3 regions of the Diaphorobacter sp. ED-3 genome follow, and region 1 is predicted to be linked to each of the others. Evidence: predicted binding sites of a transcription regulator. Region 1 holds the regulator's gene; each other region holds the start of a gene.
What was found. The regulator FNR, encoded in region 1, switches genes on or off when oxygen is low (the NO sensors DNR and NnrR bind a similar motif). The targets are predictions, from matches to a motif close to TTGATNNNNATCAA.
Positions count from the first base shown of each region.

Region 2: the regulator FNR is predicted to act here: its motif matches at 3,214-3,227, upstream of PCQ86_RS04170 (CZB domain-containing protein).
Region 3: the regulator FNR is predicted to act here: its motif matches at 3,116-3,129, upstream of PCQ86_RS03165 (type IV pili methyl-accepting chemotaxis transducer N-terminal domain-containing protein).

Region 1 is NZ_CP115182.1:1,233,142-1,240,458, forward strand. Features, by position in the region: gene ccoO (cytochrome-c oxidase, cbb3-type subunit II) at 1-596, shown strand, start outside; gene PCQ86_RS06000 (cbb3-type cytochrome oxidase subunit 3) at 611-748, shown strand; gene ccoP (cytochrome-c oxidase, cbb3-type subunit III) at 778-1,692, shown strand; gene ccoG (cytochrome c oxidase accessory protein CcoG) at 1,777-3,219, shown strand; gene PCQ86_RS06015 (FixH family protein) at 3,281-3,559, shown strand; gene PCQ86_RS06020 (hypothetical protein) at 3,636-3,923, shown strand; gene fnr (fumarate/nitrate reduction transcriptional regulator Fnr) at 3,964-4,707, opposite strand; gene hemN (oxygen-independent coproporphyrinogen III oxidase) at 4,879-6,261, shown strand; gene PCQ86_RS06035 (sulfite exporter TauE/SafE family protein) at 6,265-6,984, shown strand.
Region 2 is NZ_CP115182.1:850,146-857,462, reverse strand. Features, by position in the region: gene gspD (type II secretion system secretin GspD) at 1-1,078, shown strand, start outside; gene PCQ86_RS04175 (GspE/PulE family protein) at 1,091-2,479, shown strand; gene PCQ86_RS04170 (CZB domain-containing protein) at 2,610-3,134, opposite strand; gene PCQ86_RS04165 (LLM class flavin-dependent oxidoreductase) at 3,331-4,362, shown strand; gene gspF (type II secretion system inner membrane protein GspF) at 4,424-5,653, shown strand; gene PCQ86_RS04155 (5'-nucleotidase) at 5,650-6,591, shown strand; gene PCQ86_RS04150 (EF-hand domain-containing protein) at 6,623-7,000, shown strand; gene PCQ86_RS04145 (hypothetical protein) at 7,101-7,317, opposite strand, start outside.
Region 3 is NZ_CP115182.1:634,519-641,835, reverse strand. Features, by position in the region: gene PCQ86_RS03175 (MFS transporter) at 1-352, opposite strand, end outside; gene PCQ86_RS03170 (response regulator) at 498-1,169, opposite strand; gene PCQ86_RS03165 (type IV pili methyl-accepting chemotaxis transducer N-terminal domain-containing protein) at 1,166-3,082, opposite strand; gene PCQ86_RS03160 (adenosylcobalamin-dependent ribonucleoside-diphosphate reductase) at 3,253-5,694, opposite strand; gene PCQ86_RS03155 (ChaN family lipoprotein) at 5,985-6,839, shown strand; partial or broken gene PCQ86_RS03150 (putative bifunctional diguanylate cyclase/phosphodiesterase) at 6,867-7,317, opposite strand, start outside.

The sequences.
Region 1 (7,317 bases):
CGCACGAGAAGGTCGAAACCAGCAACTTCCTGATGATCGTGCTGATCTTGCTGGTTGTGGCCGTCGGCGGCCTGGTGGAAATCGTTCCTCTGTTCTTTCAAAAATCGACGACTGAGGCCGTTCAAGGCGTGAAGCCTTACACGGCAGTGCAATTGATCGGACGCGATATCTACCTGCGCGAGGGTTGCTACAACTGCCACTCGCAGATGATCCGTCCGTTCCGTGCGGAAACCCTGCGTTATGGCCACTACTCGGTGGCTGGCGAGTTCGTCTACGACCATCCCTTCCAATGGGGTAGCAAGCGCACTGGGCCCGACCTGCATCGCGTGGGTGGAAAGTACAGCGATGAATGGCATCGCATTCACCTGAACAATCCGCGCGACGTGGTGCCCGAATCCAATATGCCCGCCTATCCCTGGCTGGAAAAGAACCAGATCGATCCTTCCGTCGTCGCTCCTCGCATGAAGGCATTGCGCACGGTCGGCGTCCCGTATACGGATGAGGAGATCGCCAGCGCCGCCGAGCAGGTCAAGGGCAAGACAGAGATGGATGCCGTGGTGGCCTATCTCCAGGTTTTGGGCCGTGCGCTCAAGTAATCGAGGAACTGGTCATGGACATCACCACCATGCGTATCGTGGCCACGCTGGCGTCGCTGGCGTGTTTCGTGGGCATCTGGTTCTGGGCCTTCATGCGCCGCAACCGGGCCCGGTTCGAGGAGGCAGCACAGTTGCCCTTCGCCGAGGACTGAAGAAGTCTCCACAAGAAAAGAGATAACCCATGAGCGATTTCACGAGTAACTTCTGGTCCTTCTACGTGGCCGGAATCACCATCATCGGTATCGTGGCCTGCGGCTTGCTGCTGTGGATCACGTCCCGCAAGAAGGTCGAGGCTACGGCCGACAACACCACCGGTCACGTCTGGGACGAAGACCTGACGGAAATGAACAACCCCATGCCCCGTTGGTGGATGTGGCTGTTCATCATCACGCTGGTATTCGGCGCTGGCTATCTGGCTGCCTATCCAGGATTGGGGACCTTTAAGGGTAAGTTGGGCTGGACGCAGCTGGGCGAGTACCAAGCCGAAGTGGACAAGGCTAACGCAGAGTTGCAGCCTCTGTATGCGCGGTTCGAGGCCATGCAGCCCCAAGAGATGGCGGCCGACGCAGCGGCCATGGCAATTGGTGAGCGTCTGTTCATGAACAACTGCGCGCAGTGTCATGGTTCCGATGCCCGCGGCAGCAAGGGCTTCCCCAACCTGGCCGACGGTGACTGGCTGCACGGCGGTGCGCCTGATCAGATCCAGAAGACCATCCACGATGGGCGCATTGGCGTCATGCCTCCCATGGCGGCCGCCGTGGGCTCGCCGGAAGATGTGCGCAACCTCGCCCACTATGTCCTGAGCCTGTCGGGAAGCCCGCATGACTCCCTGAAGGCGTCTCTGGGCAAGTCGAAGTTCACTGCGTGCGCTGCATGCCACGGGATGGACGGCAAGGGCAATGTGGCCCTGGGTGCCCCTAATCTGACGGATGACATCTGGCTGCATGGCTGGGGCGAAGCTGCCATCACCGCTATGATCAACAATGGCAAGACCAACGAGATGCCTGCCCAAGCGGGCAAGTTGACCGATGCACAGATCAAGGTGTTGACGGCATACGTCTGGGGTTTGTCCAATAAGGCCGGCGCCCCGCGCTGATGCTCCCTGTGCGGCCGGCTCCCCGTCGAGGGGCGCCGGCCGTTTTGCGTTTTGGAAGTTGCACTTCCTTTTTGAGATTCCACCATGAAGCCAGCCGAAGGTCAGCCCCGTAAGGTGATTCCTATCACGCCAGTGGGGGCCGAAAGTTCGCAGACCGAGGTCATTTCGCTCTATGAGGCGCAAAAGAAAATTTATCCACGCTCGATAAGTGGAGTGTTCGCCCGTTGGCGTTGGGCGATGGTGTTTCTGACACAGCTGGTTTTCTATGGCCTGCCATGGCTGGAGTGGGGCCAGCGCCAAATGGTGCTCTTTGACCTCGGAGCACGCCGTTTCTATATTTTTGGTTTGGTGCTTTACCCGCAGGACTTCATTTATCTGACGGGTTTGCTGATTATTTCCGCGCTGTCGCTTTTTCTGTTTACCGCAGTGGCGGGACGCCTGTGGTGCGGCTTCTCCTGTCCCCAGACCGTATACACGGAAATGTTCATGTGGATCGAGCACAAAGTCGAAGGCGACCGCAGTGCCCGTATGCGCCTGGACAATGGTCCGTGGACATTTGAGAAGATCTGGAAAAAAACTGTCAAGCAAGCCATTTGGATTGCGGTCGCGTTCTGGACCGGCTTCACCTTCGTGGGCTATTTCGTTCCGATTCGCGAGCTGGGGGAAGAGTTGCTGGCCCTGCAAGGAGGGTGGCAGATATTCTGGGTGATCTTCTATGGGTTGGCCACGTACGGCAACGCAGGATTCCTGCGCGAGCAGGTGTGCAAATACATGTGCCCTTATGCGCGTTTCCAAAGCGCAATGTTCGACAGGGACACGCTGGTCGTCTCTTACGATCCCGAGCGCGGCGAGCCTCGCGGGCCCCGTAACAAGACCGTAGATCACAAAGCTGCGGGACTGGGTGACTGCATCGATTGCACGCTGTGTGTCCAGGTCTGCCCAACGGGTATCGATATTCGCAACGGACTGCAATACGAATGCATTGGTTGCGGTCTCTGCGTGGACGCTTGCAATACCGTGATGGATAAGATGAAGTATCCGCGCGGGCTGATTCGCTTCTCGACGCAGAACGGCGTCAAGAACCACTGGACCCAATCGCAAATGCTCAAACGCGTGCTGCGACCCCGTGTGTTGTTCTATTCAGCGGTGCTGGTGGTGTTGTGCATTGGCATGCTGGCCAGCTTGGTGGTACGCACGCCGTTGAAGGTGGACATCGTGCGCGACCGCGCTGCGCTCTCGCGCATCGTGGCGGGAGGCAAGCTGGAAAATATCTACCGGCTGCAGATCATGAACGCCACGGAGGGGGCGCAGCGCTACACCATCAGCGCCCACGGTATGGAAGGGCTGGAAGTGGCGTCCGAGACCGTAATTGACATTGGACCGGCGGAATCCCGATGGGTGGTTGTCCGTCTTCAAATTCCGTATGGCTCAGCATCTCCTGGATCGCATACGGTGTATTTCGATATTCAAGCGCAGGGTGATAAAGCCCAAGTGGCAGAGAAATCCGTGTTCCTTGTACCCCGCTGAAGGCGGTCGTGGAATGCAAATGAACAAGCTGTGCTCATAAATGAGCGAGGAGTTGGTATAAATGCCGAGTAATTTCCCCATGAATCTGGAAGACGCAGGAAAGCCTTGGTGGACGTTTGGCCATGTCTGGCTTGTCATCGCGGGGCCGGTGATTGTCATCATTGCGGGCTTCGTGACCCTCTGGCTGGCCGTGAGCCAACCCGACCCCGTCATCGCGGAAGACTATTACCAACGGGGGTTGAACATCAACGAGACCCTGAAGGAGTCAGGAGGCGACATGACGCCTGCCATGAAGGGGCGCAACCATGCAGCTACTCCGCTGGAGGACCAACCGCGTTGACCGGCAGGGCGAGTCCTCTTTGCATGCCGGAGAACAGATGCTAGGCTGTCAACTACACCTGCTAGGAGATGGGCGAATGTGGATGCAACGATTGATGTGGATCGCGTGGCCGGCCTTTTTGATGGCGGGCGTCATGGAAATGGTGGTGTTCGCCTTCGTGGATCCAGAAGCGCTGCAGTGGTTTGATCAACCCCTGCATCTCTCGCGCGAAGGTGTGTATACCATCGCCTTCTTCACGTTCTGGTTCGTACTCATGGCTTCCAGCGCATTGACGACGCTGTTGTCACTCTCGCCCTTTGAGTTGAATCGCTGCCCCGTGCCCAAAGGGGCGCGGCCGGCTGATTGCGCCAAATACGTTTCCTGATCTTTCCGCCGATCAGTTATGAATCAGCAAAAACCCAGGCTTAATGGCAGGCTTGCTGGCTGTTGACAATGCGCTTCAGCGCATCGGTATCGACGATGCGCACATGGCGCTGTTTTACTTCCACAATACCTTCTTCCACGAACTTGGAAAACGTGCGGCTGACGGTTTCCAGTTTCAATCCCAGGTAGCTGCCGATCTCTTCGCGTGTCATGCGCAGCACCAATTCGGATTGTGAGAAACCCCGGGCATGCAAGCGTTGTACGAGATTCAACAGGAATGCGGCAAGGCGTTCCTCGGCACGCATACTCCCCAGCAACAGCATGACCCCATGCTCGCGAACAATCTCGCGGCTCATGATCTTGTGCACATGGTGCTGTAATGCCGTTACTTCGCGCGACAACTCTTCAATACGATCGAAAGGCATGACGCATACTTCGGCGTCTTCAAGCGCTACCGCATCGCAGGTGTGGCGGTCACTCACGATGCCATCCAGGCCGATGATCTCGCCAGCCATTTGAAAACCCGTCACTTGATCGCGACCGTCTTCGGTGGCGACACAGGTCTTGAAGAATCCGGTGCGGATGGCAAAAAGGGATGTGAAGGGTTCACCGTTCCGGAAAAGCGTGCCGCCACGCTTGATCTTGCGTCGTACAGCAACAATGTCATCGATGCGCTTGAGTTGCTGGTCGTCCAGACCCACGGGCATGCACAGCTCACGCAGATTGCAGTTTGAGCAGGCAACTTTGATGGTCTGGAGATTCGTATGCATGGGAACCCTGTTCATGGCTTGAGCTTACCTCTGAACGGCTGGGAGACATGGAATGCCGTAGGCCGCCGGACGACTTTGAGCCGAAGTCAAATTGTCGCCACAAGGACCTCATGGGCGCTTGATCAACGTCAAGGACTCATGGGGGACTCTACGGCACAGTGATATGAAAGTGCAAGGAATCCCGTCATGACCGTTGTTACAACAGAGCTCCTGCGTCGCTTTGACGTCCCAGGGCCGCGCTACACCTCTTATCCGACTGCTGATCGTTTTGTCGAGGCCTTTGGCGAGCGGGAATACATCCTTGCGCTGCAGCAGCGTCGCGTGGGGTCGGTAGCCAAGGCGATGCCGTTGTCGCTTTATGTCCACATCCCGTTTTGTGAATCGCTGTGCTATTACTGCGCGTGTAACAAAATCATTACCCGGCATCCGGAGCGGGCAGAGGTCTACTTGCGTTACCTCAGCCGTGAAATCGACCTGCATACGGCGCACTGCGGTGTGGGTCAGCATGTGAGCCAGCTGCATTTCGGCGGAGGCACGCCTACTTTCCTGACGGATGACGGTTTGCGCGAACTGATGGGCATGCTGAGGCGCAGTTTCGTCCTTGTTCCTGGGGGGGAGTACTCCATAGAAGTGGACCCCCGGACCGTGGATGAAGCGCGGCTGGGATTGTTGGCGGAGCTGGGTTTCAATCGCCTGAGCTTTGGCGTGCAGGATTTCGACCCTGAAGTACAAAAGGCCGTGCACCGCATTCAGCCTGCCGAAAAGGTGTTCGCGTTGGTCGATGCGGCTCGGAAGCTCGGGTTTGAATCGGTGAACGTGGATTTGATCTACGGGCTGCCGCGCCAGACACCGGAGTCGTTTGATCGCACCTTGGAGCAGGTAGCCGAGTTGCGGCCAGACCGGATCGCGCTGTATGCGTACGCTCACTTGCCAGAACGCTTCAAGTCGCAGCGACGCATCATCACGGCCGAGTTGCCCATGGCTTCGGCCAAGGTGTCCATGTTGGCCCGGTCACTTGATGTGTTCCAGGAAGCCGGCTACGTCTACGTGGGCATGGACCATTTCGCTCTGCCAGACGATGCGCTGGCGGTGGCCAAGCGGCAAGGCAGGCTGCACCGCAATTTCCAAGGCTATAGCACGCAGCCCGATTGCGACCTGATTGGTCTGGGCGTTTCTGCCATCGGGCGCGTGGGCGCTACTTACAGTCAAAATGTGAAAACGCTGGACGAGTATTACGACTGCATTAACCAGGGGCATTTGCCTGTGGTGCGCGGGCTGGCGTTGACCAAGGACGACTTGGTGCGTCGCGCAGTCATCATGGCGTTGATGTGCCAAGGTGAATTACTGTTTGAGCCGTTGGAACAGTCCTGGCTGATTGATTTCCGCAGTTATTTCGATGCGGAATTACAGCAACTGCAAGAAATGGCGGCTCAGGGCTTGGTGAAAATCAGTGATGAGGGCGTTGAAGTCACGCCCATGGGATGGTATTTCGTGCGCGGCGTGGCCATGGTGTTCGACAAGTATCTGCAGGCTGACCGTAACCGCGCTCGCTTTTCCCGGATTATTTGATCCATGCTGTGGGCGCTGGCCACGACGGCCTTCCTGATGGGGCTGATGGGAGGGGCTCACTGTTTGGCGATGTGTTCTGTTCCCTGCGCGGCGCTTACGGGGCTGGGTGGCACGCCGGACGCCACCCACACCATTCAATGGGCGTCCCGCCGCGGAATCCTCCAACGGGTAGCGCAGTTTCACGTGGGGCGCCTGATTGGCTACGGCGCCGCAGGGGCGGTGGTTGCGCTGGCTATGGAGCAACTCGCATGGCTGGGGCAAAGCACCTCGGCATTGCGCCCCCTTTGGACGCTGATGCACGTGCTCATCCTCGCGTGGGGCGGGATGATGATGGTGCAAGCGCAGCAGCCCTTGTGGGTTGAGCGGGCGGGGCGTGCTGCCTGGGCGAAGGTCAAGCCCTTGGTCTCTCGGCCTGGCGGGCTCCTGACCGCGGGTGTGGCCTGGGCGCTCCTGCCATGCGGCCTGCTGTATACCGCACTGTTGACTGCCGCTCTCAGCGGAAGCGTGCTCCGCGGAGCCTTGTGCATGGTCCTGTTTGGCGTGGGAAGCGGTGTATGGCTGGTGCTGGGGCCGTGGACATTTGGCCGCATTCGCGCTTGGATCGGCGTGAAGGGTGGGGCGTGGGGGTCTCGGCTGGCAGGTGGTGTGCTTTTTTCCCTGGGTGCATGGGCGCTATGGATGGAGGTTGTCCATGGGCAGCCGGCGCCGTGGTGCGTGCCCTGAAAGCAGCGTTTTGTGGAACCACAGCGGCTCTGCGAAGCATGCCGTGGCAAGCGAATGGTGCAAACTGAGACGCTCAGGCGTGACGTATCGCTGTCAGATCTCTACCAGCGGAAGTGACGAGTCTGTTCTCATCGACGTGGAGAAATCCAGCTACCCATCGCTGCCTTACTGGATGCGCCACCGTACGTCTGGGGCGCGCGCTGCGTATCAGTGAGGTTGCCGAAGGAATGGGAACGCCCGAACCACGCCAGGATATTTGGCATCGGTGCGACGACTACCAAGGTCTGCTCTGTGCCTTGCAGATGGGTGGGTTGCGCGCGCTGGCCGCGGAGC
Region 2 (7,317 bases), 380 kb from region 1:
CGCCGTGATCGACAAGCTGGATGGTCGCCGCGCGCAGGTACTCATCGAGAGCCTGATCGTGGAGGTGAGCGCCAACAAGGTGGCCGAGTTCGGCATCCAGTGGCAAGGCGTGCTGGGCAATTACGGCAGCACGCTGGGCGTGCTGGGCAACAACTCCAGCGTGGCCGGACGCAACATCCTGGATCTGGCGCTGGCGGCGGCCACCGGCAACGTGACCTCCATCGCCAATGCCAAGCCGGCCGCCGGCATGAACCTGGCCGTCGCGCCGCGCATCAACGGCAAGTACTACCTCGGGGCGCTGGCCAACTTCCTGGAAAACACGGGCGATGCCAACGTGCTGTCCACCCCCAACCTGCTCACGCTGGACAACGAGGAGGCGCAGATCATCATCGGCAACAACGTGCCGTTCGTGACGGGCTCCTACGCCAACACCGGCGGCAGCGGCGGCGCGGTCAACCCGTTCACCACCGTGGAGCGCAAGGACGTAGGCCTGATGCTGCGCGTGCGCCCACAGATCAACGAGAACGGCACCGTCAAGCTCACGATGTACCAGGAGGTCTCCAAGGTTGCGGAGAGCACGCTGTCCAATGCCAACGGCCCCTCCACGAGCAAGCGCTCCATCGAGTCCACGGTGCTGGTGGACGACGGCAGCGTGATCGTGATCGGCGGCCTGCTGGAAGACAGCTATGCGCTGGGCCAGGACAAGGTGCCGGTGATGGGCGACCTGCCCGTGGTGGGCGGACTGTTCCGCAATGAAAAGCGCACGCGCCAGAAGACCAACCTGATGGTCTTCCTGCGCCCCATGGTGATCCGCGACAGCGCCACCAGCGACGCGCTGATGGTGGACCGCTACGAGGCCATCCGAGCGCTGCAGCAAAGCACGCAGCCCGCGCCCAGCACGGTGATGAGCGGTGTGTCCGAGGCGCCAGTGCTGCCGCCCCTGCCCGCCCCCGCCTCTCCCGCCGCGCCCGTGCAGCCCGCGGCCGCACCTGCGCCGCTGGCGCCGCTCGCACCCCAGCCGCCCGCGCGCACCACCACGCCGCCCAGCATGGGCCAGTCGCCCTACAGCCCGCAGTAAGGGGCCCGCCGCATGCGCCACCCCCTGCCCTACGCATTTGCGCGCAGCAGCCAGCTGCTGCTGGAAGACGACGGCCAGCAGCTCGTGCTGTGGCACGGCCCGCAGCCGGACGCTGGCGCGCTGTCCGAAGTGCTGCGCAAGCATGCCGTGCACCAGTTCATGCCGCTGGACGCACCCACGCTGGCGCAGCGCATCAGCGCGGCGTATTCGCAAAGCGAATCCAGCGCAGCCACGGTGGTGAGCGAGGTGGAAGAAGGCGCCGACCTCTCGCGCATGATGCAGGAGCTGCCCGCCGTGGAAGACCTGCTGGAGTCCGCGGGCGACGCGCCCATCATCCGCATGCTCAACGCCCTGCTCACGCAGGCCGTGCGCGACGGCGCGAGTGACATCCACATCGAGCCCTACGAGCGCCACTCCAGCGTGCGCTTTCGCGTGGACGGCACGCTGCGCGAGGTGGTGCAGCCCAACCGCGCGCTGCACGCCGCGCTGATCAGCCGCCTGAAGATCATGGCGGACCTGGACATCTCCGAAAAGCGCCTGCCGCAGGACGGGCGCATCAGCCTGCGCCTGGGCACCCGCGCCGTCGACGTGCGCGTGTCCACCCTACCCAACGCCCATGGCGAGCGCGCCGTGCTGCGCCTCTTGGACAAGAGCGAGAGCAAGCTGAACCTGGAGGCCGTGGGCATGCAGGGCGAGGTGCTGGCGCGGCTCGCGCACCTGATCCAGCAGCCGCACGGCATCATCCTCGTGACCGGCCCCACGGGCTCGGGCAAGACCACCACGCTGTACGCGGCGCTGGCGCGGCTGGACGCCGCGCGCAGCAACATCATGACGGTGGAAGACCCCATCGAGTACGAGTTGCCCGGTGTGGGCCAGACGCAGGTCAATGCCAAGATCGACCTGACGTTTGCCAAGGCCCTGCGCGCCATCCTGCGCCAGGACCCCGATGTGATCATGATCGGCGAGATCCGCGACTTCGAGACCGCGCAGATCGCCATCCAGGCCTCGCTCACCGGCCACCTGGTGCTCGCCACGCTGCACACCAACGACGCGGCCAGCGCCATCACGCGCCTGACCGACATGGGAGTGGAGCCGTTCCTGCTGTCCTCGTCGCTGCTGGGGGTGCTGGCGCAGCGCCTGGTGCGCAAATATTGCGGCGAGTGCCACGGTGCAGGCTGCGAGCACTGCGGCCATACCGGCTACGCGGGGCGCACCGGCGTGTTCGAACTGCTGGTGGTGGACGACGCCATCCGCGCACAGATCCACAACCAGGCCCCGGAGGCCGAGGTGCGCGCCCAGGCCCTGGCCGGTGGCATGACGCTGATGCGCGACGATGGCGAGCGGCTGATCCACGCCGGCATCACCAGCCGCGAAGAAGTGCTGCGTGTGACGCGCGACTGAGCGGACAGGCCGCAGCGGCGCCTTTCAAAAACAGGAGCGCGGCGCGCTTGCCAAGACTGGGTTTTCAATACGAATTGCATTGAAAACCATTACAGACAAGCGCTAGTAGCTCCTATATCAATAGCGCATTTCAGCGTTCACCTGCGGCCATCGGCTGGGGAGGACGCTTCCCGTGGTCCAGCCCGCGCTGCAGCTCCTTGAGCAGCAGCACCACCTGGCGCGACGCATGCTGGCAGCTCTTGAACGCCTGATCGGCCCGCAATTGATCGCCCTGCGCCAGATGCGTCAGCAGCACAGCCGCCTGGTGGTGAAAGTACTGGTGGCGGCGCATCAGCATGTCGAAAGCAGGAAAGTGCCCCAGCGCCACGCGCCCGCTGCCGTGCAGCCAGCGGCCCAGCTCGGAACAGGTGTCGTCCACCACCGTTTCGGGACGCAGCTGTTCGTCGCGCGCGCCCGCCAGCGCTTGGGCCAGCCAGGGCAGCCAGCGCTCGTGCATGACGATGGCAGCCTCGATGTCGAACGCCGCCAGGAGCCGCGAAGCCTCTTCGTCGTACAGCACCAGCGCGCTGGCCTCGCTCGCAGGCAGCGAAGTCCAGTCCTCAGGCGCGGCCAGGCCGTCGGCACGCGGCTGAAACAAACGGCTGAAGAACCCCATAGACACCCCCCGCACGCCCCGTGCATCACTTCCTGGCAGCGTCGCACAGGACGCCAAAAGTGACAATATGTTTCGTGTGTTGATTTAAAACAAATTCAGTATATCAATAGCAAAACGCTATGCATCATTCGGGGACCACTGCACCGCCATACCCGCGGCGCAGCACGGATTTCACCCGCTGCCCACAATCGGTGCCATGACCACACATTCCCTACCTTTACTTTCCATGCTTGATCTCGTGGCCGTGCGCGAGGGCGGCACCGTGGCCCAGGCACTGCAGGTCGCCGTGCAGACGGCGCAGCATGCGGAGGCGCTGGGCTTCAAGCGCTACTGGCTGGCCGAGCACCACAACATGCCGGGCATCGCCAGCTCTGCCACGGCGGTGCTGGTGGGCCACGTGGCCGGGGCCACGCAGACCATCCGCGTGGGCTCGGGCGGCATCATGCTGCCCAACCATGCGCCGCTGGTGGTGGCCGAGGCCTTCGGCACGCTGGCCGAGCTCTACCCCGGCCGCATCGACCTGGGGTTGGGCCGCGCGCCCGGCACCGACGCCGCCACCATGCGCGCCCTGCGCCGCGACCGCGTGGAGACCGAGGCCGACTTCCCCCGCGACGTGGCCGAGCTGCAGCAGCTCTTGGCGCCCGCGCAGCCGGGCCAGCGCATCACCGCCGTGCCGGGCGCCGGCACGCAGGTGCCCATCTGGCTGCTGGGCTCCAGCCTGTTCTCGGCGCAGCTGGCGGCGCAGATGGGCTTGCCCTACGCCTTCGCCTCGCACTTCGCGCCGCGCATGCTGCACGCGGCCATCGACATCTACCGCCGGCTGTTCCGCCCCTCGCCAGCCTGCGCCAAGCCCTACGTGATGATCGGTGTGCCCGTGATCGCCGCACCCACCGATGACGAGGCGCAGTATCTGGCCAGCAGCACCTACCAGCGCGTGCTGGGCATTCTCACCGGCCAGCGCGGACTGCTGCAGCCGCCCGTAGAAGGTTATCTGCAGAGCCTCGCGCCGCAGGAGCGCGCCGCCGTGGCCGACTTCCTCGCGGTCGGCGTGGTCGGTGGCCCGCAGACCGTGCGCGAGGGCCTGCAGGCGCTGCTGGCCGCCACGCAGGCCAACGAATTCATGCTGGTGAGCGACGTGTACGACCCGGCGCTGCGCCTGCGCTCGCTGGAGATCACCGCCCAGGCGCACGCGGCACTGTCACCCGCAGCGGCTACCATGGCGGGCTGAACGGGTCGACTGCGGCCCGCCCAGTTTGCCCCTGCTCGCCCACCGCCGCTGACTTTCCCGCATGCCCGCCTATTCCTTCGAAGCCCTGGACGCCCAAGGCCATGTGCGCCGCGGCACCCTGGAGGCCGACAGCCCCAAGGCCGCCCGCAGCCTGCTGCGCGCCCAGGCCCTGGTGCCCCTGGATGTGGAGGCGCTGGCCGCTGGCACCGCCCCCGGAACACCCCCCACGCTGGCGCAGCGGCTGTTCACGCGGCCGGTGTTCAACGCCACGGGGCTGGGCGTGTGGACGCGCCAGCTCGCCGGGCTGGTGGGCTCGGGCCTGCCGCTGGAGCGTGCGCTGACCGCGCTCGCCGAAGAGGCGGACGACGAGCGCCAGCGCCACCTGCTGGCCGCGCTGCGCGCCGAGGTCAACGCCGGCTCCACCTTCGCACGCGCGCTGGCGCAGCACCCGCGCGAGTTCTCCGACATCTACTGCGCCGTGATCGGCGCGGGCGAGTCCAGCGGCGGCCTGGCCGAAGTGCTGGACAGCCTGGCGGACGATCTGGAGCAGCGCCAGGCCTTGCGCGCCAAGCTCATCGGCGCCGCGCTGTACCCGGCCATCGTCACCGTGATCGCGATCGTCATCGTGCTGTTCCTGGTGGGCTACGTGGTACCGCAGGTGGCCAGCGTATTCGCGGGCACCAAGCACGCCCTGCCCTTCCTCACGGTGGCCATGCTGGCCTTGAGCGACGTGGTGCGCAACTACGGCTGGGCGTTGCTGGGCGGGCTGGTCCTGCTGGCGTTCGGCGCCCGCGCCGCGCTGGCCCAGCCGCGGCTGCGCGAGAAATTCGACGCCGCCTGGTTGCGCCTGCCGCTCGTCGGCAAGCTGGCGCGCGGCTACAACGCGGCGCGTTTCGCCGGCACATTGGCCATGCTGGCAGGCGCGGGCGTGCCCATTCTCAAGGCGCTGCAGGCCGCGGCCGAGACGCTGAACAACCGCGCCCTGCGCGCGGACGCACTCGACGCGCTGGTGCTGGTGCGCGAGGGCGCGCCGCTGGCCTCGGCACTGGCGCAGAAAAAGCGGTTCCCCGGCCTGGTGGCCATGTTCGCGCGGCTGGGCGAACAGACGGGCCAGTTGCCCACCATGCTGCAGCGCGCCGCCACGCAATTGGGCACCGAGGTGCAGCGCCGCGCCATGCAACTGGCCACGGTGCTGGAGCCGCTGCTCATCGTGGCCATGGGCGGCATCGTGATGTTGATCGTGCTGGCGGTGCTCATGCCGATCATCCAGCTCAACCAGTTCGTCAAATGAGCGCCACTCTGCAGGACAAGCTCGTCGTCGCGATCTCCTCGCGCGCGCTGTTCGATTTCGAGGAAGAGAACCGCCTGTTCGAGGCCGGCGACGAGCAAGCCTACATGCGCCGCCAGCTGGAGCTGGTGCATGAGCCCGCGCGCCCCGGCATTGCCTTCCCTCTGGTGAGAAAGCTCCTGGCGTTCAACACGCCCGATGCCGCGCGCGTCGAGGTGGTCATGCTGTCGCGCAACGATCCCGCCAGCGGCATGCGCGTGTTCGCCTCGGCCAAGGCGGCGGGCATGCGCATCGAGCGCGGCGTGTTCACGCGCGGGCGCAACCCGTTTTCCTATCTGCGGCCGTTGGGCGCGCACCTCTTCCTTTCAGCCAACGAGACGGATGTGCGCGAGGCGCTGTCCATCGGCTTTCCCGCCGCACGGGTGATGATCGACTCCACGCCCGCGGGCGACCGCTATCCGCGCGAAGTGCGCATCGCCTTCGACGGCGACGCGGTGCTGTTCTCCGACGAGGCCGAGCGTGTGTACCGGCAGGGCGGCCTGCCGGCCTTCCTGCAGCACGAGGTGTCCCATGCCGCCACGCCGCTGGCCGAAGGGCCTTTCAAGCCGCTGCTGGCCGCGCTGCACCGGCTGCAGCAGCAGGCGGACGCCTCGCAGATGCGCATCCGCACCGCGCTGGTCACCGCGCGCAGCGCACCGGCACACGAGCGCGCGATCCGCACGCTGCTCGACTGGGGCATCACCGTGGACGAGGCCATGTTCCTCGGCGGGCTGGAAAAAGGCCCCTTCCTGCGCGAGTTCGAGCCCGACTTCTTCTTCGATGACCAGACGGGCCACGTGGCATCCGCCGCACGCCATGTTCCGGCGGGGCATGTCAGCAGCGGCATCGCCAACACAGCGGCTGCGCTACAGGGTGATACAGCCCGCCCCCCGCGGCGTTGAACCTGTGGCGGCGCGCCGGCTCTACTCCTGAATGTTGCCTTCACGCTCCTTCCGCCCCTTTACACGCCTGCTGACGGCCCCGACAGCCTGCGCGTGGCTCATGGCCTGCGCGCTGACGGCTCCGCTGGCCGCTCAGGCGCAGGGCGTGGCCCATGCCACCGCGCCCCGGCACAGCGCCAGTGCGCCCCTGACCAAGGGCGAGATCAAGGCGATCCGCCAGTTCGAGATGCTGGATTTCAACGGCGACGGCAAGCTCAGCCGTGCTGAAGTGGCCATCGTGCCCAAGGTGGCTGCGGCGTTCGATGATGCGGACACCAACCGCGACAACTACGTGACGCTGGACGAGGTGCGCGCCTTCGCCATCAAGTACCGCGCCGAGCGGGACGGCGCCCGCGCGGCGGCGCGCTGAGAGCGCCGGCGGACCCAAAAATACCAGTCCAATTGGCCTCCAGCGCTTTACCAATAAGCGCTAACAGCTACTTATCTGATAGCAACCGTCGTGACACCACTCACAAGCCACCCGTGCGCTTGACCTTGGGATCGGAGTACGTGAGCGACTGACGGTCCTGCCCCTGCTGGGCCAGTCGCTCCTGGAGGGTGTTCTTGTTGATGTCTTGCGCCAGCTCCACCGCGCTGCCGCTGGCACGCCACATCGACTGGATGAATTCCAGCAGTTGCTTGTAGATGGGCTCCTTGGGCGGCTCCTCGGGCTCCTTCGGGGCTTCC
Region 3 (7,317 bases), 600 kb from region 1:
AATGCCAGTATTCGGTGGCGTAACCCATCATCCAGATGGCGGGAACGGTGGCGGCCATGAGCAACGCCATCACGATGCGGCCGCCGTAGCGGTCGGTCCAGATACCCAACGGCACGCGCACCAGCGAGCCCGTGAGCACGGGCATGGCCGTGAGCAGGCCGAACTGGGTGGAGCTCAGGTTCAGCATCTTCTTGATCGGGATCCCGATGACGCCGAACATCATCCAGACCATGAAACAGACGGTGAAGGCGAGCGTGCTGACGATGAGAACTGACCAGGCTTTGCGGGTATGGCGTGGGTCTTCGCCGACGGTTGAGGCGCTCGGCGCGGCGCGCTGGGGCAGTTGAGCCATTGCAGATGTCCTCTCTTGGGTACGGTGCAATGGTCCCGCAACTGGCCGTGCCTGCACATCCTTCGCTGGGACACCGCGGGCGGTGCAAAAGGACGAGGGCGGCATAGGCCGCCCTACTCACAAAGAACTATGCCAAGCTCCGGGGTTATTCCGTGAGGCGGTGGCGGTCCGAGGCGTAGACCGCCGCCTGTACGCGCGAGGACAGTCCCAGCTTGCGCAGAATGTGCTGCACATGGATCTTCACGGTGGTCTCGGCAATGTCGAGCGCACGTGCGATTTCCTTGTTGCTGAGACCGCGCGCAATCTCGCGCAACACGTCTTCTTCGCGCGGCGACAGCACCGACGCGGGCTCTTCCTCTTCGGGCAGGGGCTCGGGCGTGGGCGCCCCTTGGGACTGGAACGCCGCCACCAGCTTGCCCATCATTTCGGGGCTGACCACCGGCTCGCCGCGTGCAGCCCGCCGTATCGCCTGCGCAAGCAGGTCACCGTCAATGGTCTTGAGCAGATACCCCTGCGCGCCGTTACGCAAGGCGGCCGCCAGATCCTGCCCATCCTCGCTCACCGTGAGCATCAACACGCGGCTGCCCTGCGACGCCTCGCGCAGGCCGGCGATGGCGTCCACGCCGCGCACACCGGGCAGGTGGTTGTCCAGCAGGATCACGTCGGGGCGCAGCGCAGGCAGCAGACGCAGGGCCTCCGCGGCGTCCCCGGCCTCGCCCACCACGCGCAGGTCCGGCTGCTGGGACAGCAGCGCCACCAGTCCGCGGCGCAGCAAGGTGTGGTCATCGATCAGGAAAAGCGTGGTGGGAGCATTCATGCGGCGGCGGAAGAAACAAGGGAGAAGGGCAACGCAGGCTCCTCGCGGGTAGTTGGTGGCAGCTCCAGGACAACGCAGGTGCCACCGCCGCCGGGGCGCGAAACCAGCTCCAGATGCGCACCGATGCGCTGCGCGCGTTCACGCATGATGCCCAGGCCCACATGCAGCGAATCGGGTGGCACGCTGTCCGGGTCGAACCCGCGGCCATCGTCCTGCACCTCGAAGCGCCAGCGGGGGTGGCGCTGCACCCGCAGCTCCACGCGGCGTGCATCGGCGTGCTTGCGCACGTTGGACAAGGCCTCCTGCAGGATGTGCAGCACCTGGATCTGCACGTCCTGCGCCAGCGGCAGGCCGTGCCCCGCCATGCTCAGCGCCGTGGCCGCGCCGGTCTGGTGTTCGAACTTCGAGAGCGTGGCGCGCAGCGCCGCTTCGATGTCCTCGTCCTGCGTGCGCGTGCGAAAGTGCACCAGCAGCTCACGCACGTCGGCATAGCATTCGCGCACACCGGTATCCAGCTCCGCCATGCTGCGGTCACGCGCCTCGGTGTTGTCCTTCGCCACCGCGTCGCGCAGCAGCTGGGTTTGGATCTTGAGAAAGGCCAGCGACTGCGCGATGGAGTCGTGCAATTCGCGCGCAATGAGGCTGCGCTCCTGCGCCACCGCTGCCTCGCGCTCCAGCGCCGAGGCGCGCAGGCTTTCCATGGAAGTGGCCAAGTGATGCGCCATGGTGGACAGCAGCTCGCGCATCTCCGCCGACAGCTCCAGCGGACTGCGATACAGCAGCGTGACCTCGCCCAACAGGCGCTGGTGCATCTGCACCGGGATACTCACCACCGTCTCGAAGCCGGCCTCGCGGCAATGCGGCAACTGCAGGCCCCCGACAGGCATGATCGGAATCACACGCATGCGCGCCTGGCCCTGCGCCTGTCCGCATTCGCAGGCGCCGGTGACCACGCAGTGCTCATGTTCCACCAGCGACTGGGGCAGCCCGTCGGAGGCCAGCAGCACGTAGCGCTCGTTGGCTTCGTCCGACCAGCGCACGGCCGCCGCGTCGCACCCCGCCACGCGGCGGATCTGCTGCACGAAACCCTGGGTCAACTCTTCCAGGCTCCCCGCCTCCGCCGCAAGGGCGCTCACCGCATACAACGCCGCCAGGCGCTGGTTGCGCACTTCGATGGTGGCGGTCTTTTCGCGCACCTTGCGCTCCAGGTCCTCGTGCGAGGTCTGCAGCGCATGGGCCATGAGGTTGAAACCCGCCGTCAGCTGGCCGAACTCGTCGTCGGCTTCCACCTCCAGGCGCGTGCCCAGGTCGCCCTTGCGCAGCCGCGCCAGGGCCTGTTGCAGCCGCGTGACGGGGTTGAGTACGAGCAGGTAGCTCAGCGCCATGAAGGCCACAGCCGAGCCGATGGCCAACGCCACCATGAACAGGTGGAACAGATGCAGCACCGCCGTGAGGCGCACGATCTGGATCTCGATGGCCTCGACGAAGCTGTCCAGGTCCAGCACGAAGGCATCGGCACGCGCCACGGCCTCGGCGCTGCTTTCATAGTGCGCGGCGGCTTTCCAGTCGTTTTCGATGAGCAGCCACTGCCGCCGGATGTGTTCGTAGCGCTCGCGCGTGTCATCGCTCCAGGGCACGAACAGCGGCCGGGCGGGGTCACCCGTGCGCAGCAACTCCAGCCCTTCGTTGAAGCGCGTTTCCAGCCGCGCGAATTCCTGGGGCGACTCGTTCTGCTGGGCCAGCACCATGCGCAGCATGTTCATGCGCAGGCGGCCCGCCTCGTTCACCGCAGCGGCGCCCCCCTCCAACTTCCAGGTCACCCACAGCGTGAAGCCGATGGATGCCAGCGCCACCAGCAGGAACACCGTGCCCATGGCCAGCAGCTTGGTGGACAGCGTGGACTTGTTGCGCATGGCGGCAGTGTAGGCACGCGCTTTCGAAATGTCTTGATGGAAGTCAAGTTCGCTCAAGCAGACGGCCGCGGCATACAAGCCAAAACATGCCTTTGCGCGCTCCCATCAAGCGCAAACAGCTATCATATTGGTAGCAAATGCCCTGGCATTGCCAGGGCATTCCGGTGTACTCAGCCGCAGCTGCCCAGGGCGCCGCACTGGGTGCAGTAGTCGCAGCCATCCTTGCGGATCACGGCGTGGGCACCGCACTCATTGCACTTCTTGCCGGCCATGGCCGGAGGCATGCCGGTCGCGGGCGCTGCGGCGGGCTCGTCCAGCGGCAGCACCTGCTGCTGCGGCATGGCACGCTGGGCCAGGATGTTCTGCACGGCATACGCGATGGCGGCCACCTCGGAGTCGTGCCACAGCGGCACGTGGGTGCCGTCGGCCTTCTGGTGCGTGCCCAGGCGCACGGGGCCGCGGTCCCAGGCCACCTTGCGCATGTCGGACAGCGCGCGCTCCAGGAAGCCGCCGCGCGCGGCCAGCGACAGCAGGCGCATGCTGGACGTGATCCACTGCTGCGATTCGCCGCTCTGCCCCACGGGCATGAAGAACTCGATGGCGCGGTCCACCGTGCCGCCGCGCCCGTCAGGCACGGGCAGGAAGGAGACGATCAGGTACAGCGTCTTGTGGCCTTCCTGCGTCCAGTACTCCAGCTTCTCCGCCACGGCCGACAGGCCGCCCGTGGGACGGCTCTCGATCATGGTGCGCATGGGGTCCACCACCACCGGGGCGGGCGCGGCCTCGGGTGCGGCGGCGGGGGCCGGCGCTGCGGCGGGCGTGACTTCCAGCACGGCGCCCAGGATGCTGTTGGGCCGGTAGGTGGCCAGGCCCTTCAGGCCCGAGTGCCAGGCCTGCATGTACAGGCCCTTGAAATCGGCGTAGGGGTAGTCCTCGGGCACGTTCACGGTCTTGGAGATCGCCGTGTCCACGAAGGGCTGCACGGCCTCCATCATGGCCACGTGGTCGGCGGCCGCCATGTCCATGGCGCTCACGAAGTACGCAGGCAGATGGTTCACGTCGCCGCCCAGGGTCTTGTATAGACGCCAGGCGTAGTCCTCCACCACATACTCGCTCTTGCTGCCGTCGGCCTCGCGCTTCCTGCGCGTGTAGGTCCAGGAGAACGGCGGCTCGATGCCGTTGGAGGCATTGTCGGCAAAGGCCAGGCTCACCGTGCCCGTGGGCGCGATAGACAGCAAGTGGCTGTTGCGGATGCCGTGCTTGCGGATGGCCTTCTGGATGTCCGCGGGCAGGCGGCTGGCGAAGGTGCCCTTGGCCAGGTAGCCATCGGCGTCGAACTTGGGGAATGCGCCCTTTTCCTTGGCCAGTTCCACCGACGCGCGGTAGGCCGCGTTGCGCATGCGCTCGGCGATCTGTACCGCCATGTCGCGCCCTTCCTGGCGGTCGTAGCGCTTGCACAGCATGGCGAGAGTGTTGCCCATGCCCGTGAAGCCCACGCCGATGCGGCGCTTGGCCGCCGACTCGGCCTGTTGCTGCGGCAGGGGCCAGAAGGTCACGTCCAGCACATTGTCCAGCGCGCGCACCTGGGTGGCCACGGCCTGCTCGAAGGCATCGAAGTCGAACGACGCCTCGCCATGCAGCCCGAACGGGTTGCGCACGAAGCGTGTGAGGATGATCGGGCCCAGGTCGCAGCAGCCGTAGGGCGGCAGCGGCTGCTCGCCACACGGGTTGGTCGCCTGGATGGTCTCCGTGTAGTGCAGGTTGTTGTCGGTGTTGATCTGGTCCAGGAACAGGATGCCGGGCTCAGCGAAGTCGTAAGCCGACTTCATGATCGTGTCCCACAATTCGCGCGCGCGCACCGTGCGGTACACCCACTGGCCGTCGGCACGCTGGTGTGCGCCCTGGGCCTGCAGCTCCGCACCGGGCGCGGCGCCATGCACCAGCTCCCAATCACGGTCCTGCTCCACCGCTTCCATGAAGGCGTCGGGCACGCCCACGGACACATTGAAATTGTTCCAGCGGCCCGGCGTACGCTTGGCGGTGATGAAGTCCAGCACGTCCGGGTGGTCGATGCGCAGCACGCCCATCTGCGCGCCGCGGCGCGCGCCCGCACTCTCCACCGTGGAGCAGGACTGGTCGAAGACGTTGATGTAACTGCAGGGGCCCGAGGCCATGGAGGCCGTGCCCTTCACCAGCGCGCCGCGCGGGCGGATGCGCGAGAAGTCGTAGCCCACGCCGCCGCCGCGGCGCATGGTCTCGGCGGCCTCGCGCAGGGCCTCGTAGATGCCGGGGTAGCCCGCATCGTCCACGCCCTGGATGCAGTCGCCCACGGGCTGCACGAAGCAGTTGATGAGGGTGGCCTGGATGTCGGTGCCGGCAGCGCTCATGATGCGCCCCGCCCCGATGGCGCCGGCACGCAGGTTGTCCAGGAAGCGCGCCTCCAGGGCCTGGCGCATGTCCTCGCGCTCGACCGAGGCCAACGCCCGCGCCACGCGGCGGAATAGATCCTCGACATCGCTCTCGCCGTCTTTGAAGTATTTCTCCTTCAGCACATCCATGCTGATGGGTTGTGTAGACAGGGCGGGGGCAAGGTCGGTGATTTCACGCTGCATGGAAGGGGCTCCGAAAGGATCTAACTGACGTGCACGCCGCGACCCAAGCGCGGCGGCAATTCTCGATTTTCACACCGCGCGGGACGCTTCGCCGCGAACCTTACATGAAGACCCTGCGAAGTCGTTGTCGCCTCGGCGGTCACGCGGCCGTGCAGCCTAGTTGCGCTCTCCGTTTCCTGTAGCACGCCAGCCGCCCGTGGCGCGGCCCGCCGCAAATTACGGCCCAAAGCGCTCCTCATGCAAGTCACATTTACGCCCGGTTGCAATGTCGCCACGTCCTACCATTGGGCATGCCAACCCTACCGCTGTACCGCTTTCTGCTCGCCACGCTGGCTCTGGCATTCGCCGCCGGCTGTACCACACTTCTGGAGCAGTCGGCACCAACCACCGCGGGCAACGCCGCCTGGGACGCCCAACTGGAGCGCTGGCCGCCCGTGGACGCCCTGCTGCTGGGCGAGCAGCATGACGCCGCCGCCCACCAGCAGTGGCAGCGGCACACGGTCCAGTGGCTCGCCGCGCGCCAGCGCCTTGCGGCCCTGGTGTTGGAGATGGCGCCCGAAGGCGCGGGCACCGATGGCCTACCGCCGGACGCGGACGCTGCCCAGGTGCGCGCCGCGCTGCAATGGGATGAACAGGCCTGGCCCTGGGACCGCTATGCGCCGGTGGTGATGGCTGCCGTGGCCGCGGGCGTGCCGGTGCGCGGCGGTAACCTGCCGCGCAGCCAGATGCCGCAAGCCATGCGCGACACCGCGCTGGACACGCACCTGCCTCCCGCCGCGCTGGCGCGCCAGCGCACCGCGATCGAGGAGGGCCACTGCGGCCTGGTGCCGGCGCAGCGGCTGATGCCCATGGTGCGCATCCAGTTGGCGCGGGACGCCCGCATGGCGCGCGCCGTGCAGGCCGCCCACCGCCCCGGCCGCACGGTATTGCTGGTGGCGGGCTTCGGCCATGTGCAGCGCAGCCTGGGCGTGCCCACGTGGCTGCCGAGTGATTTCACGTCAAAAGTGGCAATAGCCCAAGCGGGACAAGCGCGAGCAGCTATTGAAAGCGAAGCGGATTACGTCCACCGCACACCGGCGCTGACGCCCCACGACCCGTGCGCGGAGCTGCGCGAGCGCTGGCCCGGCCCGCCGCCCGCGCCGTAGCGGACGCTGGCCCCAGCCCGCGCTCGCTCAGCCCGCCATGCCGTTGTGCGCCTGCAGCAGCCGGGCGAACTCCTCCACCGGCAAGGGGCGGCTGCACAGGTAGCCCTGGTAGGCGTCGCAGCCGCGCTCGCGCAGGAACGCCAGCTGCTGCGGCGTCTCCACCCCCTCGGCCAGCACCGACAGCCCCAGGCTGTGCCCCATGGCAACGATGGCGGCGCTGATGGCCATGTCGTCGGCGCTGCGGGGAATGTCGCGGATGAAGCCCTGATCAATCTTGAGCACGTCGATGGGAAAGCGCTTGAGGTGCGCCAGGGACGAATAGCCGGTGCCGAAGTCGTCCACCGCCATGCGCACGCCCAGCTGCTGCAGCCGCTGCAGCACGGCGCGGATCTCGTCGGGCCGCTCGGCCAGCACCGACTCGGTCAGTTCCAGCTCCAGGCAGCGGGCCGGGAAGCCGCTGGCCTTGAGCGCCTCGCCG